2 regions of the Microbacterium wangyouchuni genome follow, and region 1 is predicted to be linked to the other one. Evidence: riboswitches for the same ligand, from Rfam matches in the RefSeq annotation. Region 1 holds a riboswitch; the other holds the start of a gene.
The links. A riboswitch is a leader RNA that binds a small molecule or an ion and turns the genes downstream of it on or off. The one in region 1 is predicted to bind FMN.
Positions count from the first base shown of each region.

Region 2: another riboswitch for FMN. It lies ahead of ribD (bifunctional diaminohydroxyphosphoribosylaminopyrimidine deaminase/5-amino-6-(5-phosphoribosylamino)uracil reductase RibD); the one in region 1 lies ahead of pnuC (nicotinamide riboside transporter PnuC).

Region 1 is NZ_JBPTMA010000003.1:22,693-26,095, forward strand. Features, by position in the region: gene ACSS7Z_RS06765 (J domain-containing protein) at 1-696, opposite strand, end outside; gene pnuC (nicotinamide riboside transporter PnuC) at 696-1,412, opposite strand; FMN riboswitch at 1,486-1,614, opposite strand; gene ACSS7Z_RS06775 (HNH endonuclease signature motif containing protein) at 1,657-3,327, opposite strand.
Region 2 is NZ_JBPTMA010000002.1:264,529-267,931, reverse strand. Features, by position in the region: gene ACSS7Z_RS04595 (LacI family DNA-binding transcriptional regulator) at 1-605, shown strand, start outside; gene ACSS7Z_RS04590 (Fpg/Nei family DNA glycosylase) at 643-1,506, shown strand; FMN riboswitch at 1,577-1,720, shown strand; gene ribD (bifunctional diaminohydroxyphosphoribosylaminopyrimidine deaminase/5-amino-6-(5-phosphoribosylamino)uracil reductase RibD) at 1,772-2,812, shown strand; gene ACSS7Z_RS04580 (riboflavin synthase) at 2,812-3,403, shown strand, end outside.

The DNA of each region.
Region 1 (3,403 bases):
GGCGATCACGCGCATGCGGGCGAGCAGGGTCGCCACTGGCGCCCGACCGTCCACGCCGCGTCCGATGATCTCGCCACGACGGAACCGCACGACCTCGCTGAAATCCTCCGACAGGATGCCGTAGAGCCCGGACGGGCTGAGCACCACGTGGTCGAGCTTGGCATCGGCATCCGCCCCCGCTTGAACGTCGTGCCACACGGTGAACCCCATGCCGAGATCCGAGACGGTGCGCGCAGTCTCCTCCTCGGCGAGGGCGTCGGCGAGCAGTCGCCGCACCTCGCGCGGCGCGGATCGCACCAGCGCCGGCTCATAGGGGTCGGGCACGTCGACGCCGTGGCCCGCCCACTCGCGGATCAGTCGCAGGTAGCGCTCGCGTCGCCAGCCTCCCGGATGTCCGTACGAGCGAGCGCGCGGACGCGTGTCGGTCTGCGGGCGGGGCGGCTGCCAGCCGTCCCAGCTCGGTTCATCGGATGCTGCCGAGAAACCGTGCCCGCGGTCATATGCGGCGCGGCCCTCGGGGGTGCCGATGAGATCCCAGGCGCGCTGCACCTGGATGAAGTCGGCGGCATCACCGCCGGTGTCTGGGTGCGTCTGACGCAGCCTCAGCCGGTACGCGCGACGCAGCTCATCGTCTGTCGCCGTCGGGTCGACGCCGAGAACCTCGTAGGCAGACGCGGAAAGGGGGCTGTCGAACATCAGTCCCTATTGTCCTCCACTTCGACCACGCGGGGATCCGGCATGATCGTGTCGATCTTCGGTTTGGCGTTCGTGTGCGCTCGCCACCAGACGACGAAGCCGACCGCGGTGAAGACGCCGTAGAAGACGTACATGAACCCGGTGGCGTAGTAACCGGCGCTGAACAGCAGGGGTACGCCGACGATGTCGACCGCCACCCAGATGAGCCAGAACTCCGTCCACCCCTTGGCCATGCCGTACGTCGCCAGGAGTGAACCGACAAAGGTCCAGGCATCCGCCCACACCGGTTCGTATGATCCGAGCACGCGGAACAGCGGCGTGAGGGCGAGGGTACCGAGCACCATGACGAGGACGAGACCGATGCGCGCACCGCTCGGCGCCCAGCGTGGGGTCACCTGACCGTTGTCGGCTCTCGCCTGGCGCCAGCGGATCCAGCCGTAGATCGCGACCGCGATGAACATGACCTGGCGTCCGGCCTGACCGAGCAGATTCGGCAGGGAGTGCTCGGGGCTGAGGATCGACCCGAGGAACACTGTCAGAAGCAGCAGGTTTCCGACGATGCCGACGGGCCAAGCCCAGATTCTGCGGCGCATGCCGCCGAGCGCGCTTGCGAGACCGAAGATGTTGCCGACGACCTCGCGGATCAGCAGTGTTTGCCCGCCGGGCAGCATCCATTGGGAGTTGAAGGCGTCAACGAGCCAGCGCAGAAGTTCCACGGTCATCCTCTCGGCGTCGGTGCTGCCGAGGGTGATGAGGGTCGATCTCTCGCGTCACCGCGAAATGTCGACCATCGTGCTTCTCCCATCCAGACTGTGACTGTCGGTACCGGAATTTCACCGGTTCAACCTCGGCCCCGGAGGGCTTCGGGTCGCGGACTATGACCGCCGGTTCGGAATTACACCGACCCCGGAGCACGTGTGTGTTCACTCGGAACAATACCCTGATGGGGCGTGTGAGCACTCACCAGGTGGCCCACGCGGCGACGCGCTCGGTGTCGAGGGCTTCGTCGACGGCTCGATAGTCCAGGTGGGGCGATCGCCATTTTCCGTAGGGATCCCACCAGGTGGGACCGCGGACTTCGGGCACCCCGTTGCGCATGCGAACCTGCCAGATTTGCTCATCCAGGGTGCGGTGGTGATGCCAGCACAGGGGAACACCGTTGCTTGTGTGGGTCGGCCCGCCGCGGGCGTGTTCGATCACATGATGGATCTCGCACCATTCCGCACGGATGTCACACCCGGGAATGAGGCATTTTCGGTCGCGGAGCACGATTGCCTGGCGTTGACGGCCGGTGAAAATGCGCGCACTGGTGCTGATCGCGACGATCGCGCCATGCTCGTCGAAGAGCACTCGTTCGACCCCGCCTGCACATGCCGCATGGTCGGCGGCGCCGAGGGGGACGTCGTATCCGGCGCCCTCCACGGTGGCTCGCCCGGTGCGGTTGGCGAAGTCTTCGTCGCGTACGGACACGACGAGGGTTGGCGCAGCGCCGCTGAGTGTGGGCATGCCTCCGGATGCTGCGGCGACCATCACGATGCTCGCGAACGCGTCGTGCCGCTTCTGCGCATGCGTGCGCAGATCGGCCGCCTCAGGTGGAGGCGATGCGGCTTTGTGAGCCGGGAGGCCATCGGCGCGGTCGAAGAGCCCCGCATCATCATCGGCGGTCGCGGCAGCAGGCGTGGCGCTGTATTCGGCCTCGGGGTCGGCGTCAGCGTCATTACTGCCCTCGTCATCACTCACGTCGTCGTCGGAGGGGCGGAATCGCACGGGACCTCCAGCGCGAGCCTCGTCATCCGCTTTCGGGTTCATCAGGCTGTCGACCAGCTTCTCCAGCTGTGCGGCGACCTCCGGGAGCAGCTCGCCGCGCACGGGCACGGATCCGTCCCGCAGGCGTCCGATCGTGAAGTAGCGGCGTCGCTTGCCCGCACGGTCTTTCGGCTCGGCGCCGTCCGGGTCGAGGCGGGCGATGATGTGCGCGGTGAGTCCGGCCAACTCATCGGTCGTCGGCGGCGGTGCGCTCTCGCCACCGTCACCGCGCGCGGCACTGTCCGCGCCACCGTCCGCGCCACCGTCCGCGCCACCGTCCGCGTCATCACCACCATCGCCGTCCAGCGGGAGCCCAGTCGCGAACCGCGCAAGCACCGCATCTGCGGCCAAGCGATCGGCGAGCCCGATCCGCGCGGCTTTTTGCAGTGGCACCGTGCAGGCCAAGAACCCGCTCACTGACATCGCCCCATCAGCCAGCGCTGCGGCCAGCTGGGGAAACCGCCCCGGCAGCAGCCCGCCCGATGTGATGTCGAACTCCCGGTGCACGGCAGTGGCCGCGGTGACGTACCGGCGGGCGGCATACCCGTCGACAAGAAGCGTTCGCCGCAACACCTCGGCAGCATCCCGGCATCCGAGCTGTGTGCTCAGTCGTGCCGCACGTTCACACTGATCCCGCTCAACCACACGATCTGTGGCCTCGACGATCGCACCATCCAACCGGCGTTGGATACGCCCCATAGCCTGCACGACGTCGAGAAGCTCACCATCGTCGACGAGTCGTACCCCGCCACGCACCGCAGAATCCGTCATCGCGTCGGCCAGCTGCCGATCGATGCGCTCCAACTGCTCTGCGAGGGATGTCATACTCCTATTGAACAGGGGGCCACCGACATTGAAATGCCAGGTCAGGGGCTATTCAGGAACTGTGGATAACTCCTCA
Region 2 (3,403 bases), on a different contig from region 1:
CTCCCCCGAATGTGCCCACCGTGCTCATCGGCGAGCAGATCTCCAGCTCGCGCTACACGAACATCGCGATCGACAACGTCGCAGCGACGGCAGACATCACCCGGCACCTGCTGGAGCGTGGACACCGCCGCATCGCCACGCTGGGTGCGTATCACTCCGAGCTCTATCGCAGCTCCCGGCTGCGATTGAGCGGCTATCGCCAGGCTCTCGACGAGGCAGGCATCCCCTTCGACCCGGAACTCGTGCTCTACACCGATCGCTTCGGTCGACAGGCGGGGCTGGAGGGCATCACGCAGGCGTGGCAGGCGGGCACCCGCTTCGACGCCCTCGTCTGCTTCACCGACATGCTGGCGTTCGGCGCCATCCGCGCCTTCGCGAACATGGGCGTGCGGGTGCCGGAAGACGTCGCGATCACCTCGATCGACGATGTGCAGGAGGCCGAATTCTCGGTGCCATCGCTGACCACGATCGCCCCGGACAAGCAGGCCATCGCCGATCGGGCCGTCGATTCCCTGCTCGCGCTTCTCGATGATGACACTCTCGAACCGACCAACGTCGACATCGGCTACGAACTGATCGTGCGGGAGAGTTCCGGCCGCGGCTGACCTTTCGAGCGTCGGATACCGATGGCAGGATGATGCCATGCCGGAGATGCCGGAAGTCCACGGGCTCGTCACTTTCCTCGGCGAGCGCACCGTCGGACGGACGATCACGCGCACGAGCGTCGGAGAGATCGCAGCTCTCAAAACGTATGATCCGCCGAATACCGCGCTGGAGGGGGCAGCAGTCACAGCCGCCACGCGGTACGGCAAGTTCGTCGTGCTCTCCTGCGGTGAGGATCTGCATCTGGTCTTCCACCTCGCCAAAGCTGGTTGGCTGCGCTGGTACGAGAAGCTGCCATCAACAGTGATCAGACCCGGAAGATCTCCGATTGCGCTGCGTGTCGCCCTCGACGACGGCAGTGGGTTCGATCTCACCGAGGCCGGCACGAAGAAGTCACTCGCCGTCTCCGTGGTGCGAGATCCCGCAGACGTTCCCGGCATTGCGCGGCTCGGACCGGATCCGCTGAGGGAATCGTTCACCCGAGACACCTTCGCCACGCTGATTGCGGGGCGCCGCACGCAGATCAAAGGACTGCTGCGCGATCAATCGGTGATCGCGGGCATCGGAAACGCCTACTCCGACGAGATTCTGCACGCCGCGCGCATGTCGCCGTACGCGATCGCCGCAACACTGGCCGATGAAGAGATCGATCGTCTGTTCCGTGCGATGCAGACGACGCTGACGGATGCTGTCGCCGCAGCATCCGGAAAACCACCGGCCGACCTCAAGGACGCCAAACGCGCGGGGTTCCGGGTGCACGCGCGCCGCGGCGAGGCGTGTCCGGTCTGCGGCGATGAGGTGCGCAGTGTGTTCTTCGCCGAGCGTTCGCTGGAGTACTGCCCCACCTGCCAGACCGGGGGCAAGATCCTCGCGGACCGCAGGCTGTCACGGCTACTCAAGTGACATAGGCGCAAATCCTCTCTGCCCGACGCGGAATGAAATGTGCGTCCACGCGTTGAGTACACTGAGCATCAACGTGCTCCGGGGTCGGTGTGAATCCGAACCGGCGGTGACAGTCCGCGAGTGTCTGAGATATTCAGATGCCGATCCGGTGGAATTCCGGGACCGACGGTGATGCGAGAGAAATCTCGCTAGTCCGGAAGGGAGGCAGCACGATGCGCGAGAGCGCGCCGTCTATCATCCCCGGAGGAAAACCGAAGGACGACGGATGGCAGTGAACGACGCAGAGCGCCGCGCGATGACGCGTGCGCTTGAGCTCGCCGCCCTCGGACCCCGCGGGATCAACCCGCAGGTCGGGGCTGTGATCCTCTCCCCCGCCGGCGACATCATCGCCGAAGGCCGGCACCGTGGTGCCGGCACTCCGCACGCCGAAGTCGACGCGCTGTCGCAGTTGCCGCCCGGTGCGGCTCGCGGCGCAACCGCCGTCGTCACCCTCGAACCCTGCAACCACACCGGCCGCACCGGCCCCTGCGCCCTGGCGCTCATCGAAGCAGGGATCAGCCGCGTCGTCTACGCGCTGGATGATCCCGGTGCCACATCCGGTGGCGGCGCCGACAGGTTGCGCGATGCCGGTGTGGATGTTGATTCCGGCGAACAGACAGACGCCGCCCGCGCGGTGATCTCCGATTGGTTGACCGCTCAGCGTGCGGGCCGCCCGCACATCACCGTGAAATGGGCGCAGAGCCTGGACGGACGCGCGGCTGCGACCGATGGCACCAGTCAGTGGATCACGGGCCCGGATGCACGCGCCGATGTGCACCGCCGCCGGGCCGAGGCCGACGCGATCGTGGTCGGCACCGGCACCGTGCTCGCCGATGATCCGGCCCTCACCGCACGTGACGGCGACACCCTGTACGCGCATCAGCCGATCCCCGTCGTCATCGGGTCCCGCGCGACACCACCGGATGCTGCCGTGCACCGCCACCCGCACGATCCACTCTTCTTCAGCACCCGCGATCTGCACGTCGTGGTCCGCGACCTGCATGCTCGCGGCATCCAGAGCGTGTTCATCGAGGGCGGCCCGACGCTGGCTAGCGCGTTCATCGCCGCTGGCCTCGCTGATCGTGTGCTCGCCTACATCGCCCCGGTCCTGCTGGGTGGCGATCGCCTGGCGCTGACTGACATCGGCGTGCCGACGATCGATGCCGCCCGCCGTCTGACGATCGACGAGTGGGTGCCGCTCGGCGCCGATCTCTTGGCGATCGCGCACCCGACCGCCCCAGAACCGCAGAGCAAGGGAGTCCGCTGATGTTCACCGGAATCATCGAAGAGATCGGCGAGATCACTGCCATCGCCCCGTCTGGTGACGGCTGGCGGTTGACAGTGCGAGCGCCGCGCGCTGTTCAGGATGCTGTGCACGGCGAGTCGATCGCGGTCTCCGGCGTCTGCCTCACCGTGGTCGAGTCGACCTCAGACTCCTTCGCCGCGGATGTGATGAAGCAGACGCTCGACGTATCGGCGCTTGCGACAGTATCCGTCGGCACCAGCGTCAACGTTGAAAAGGCGATGCCCGTCGGTGCACGTCTCGGCGGCCATATCGTCCAGGGACATGTCGACGGCACGGGCGAAGTTCTGGAGGTGCGTCCTGGCGTCGAATGGAGCGTTCTGCGTGTCTCGCTGCCGGCCGAGCTTGCACCGCTGGTCGTCGACAAGGGTTCGATCTCGGTGGATGGCACATCCCTCACGGTGAGTGCGGTGTCAGACCCTTCACTGACCGCGTCGCACTGGTTCGAAATCTCGCTCATCCCGGAAACCCTCACCGCCACCACGCTCGGAACCCGCGCCGTCGGCGACCGCGTCAATCTCGAAACTGACATCCTCGCCCGCCATGTTGAACGCC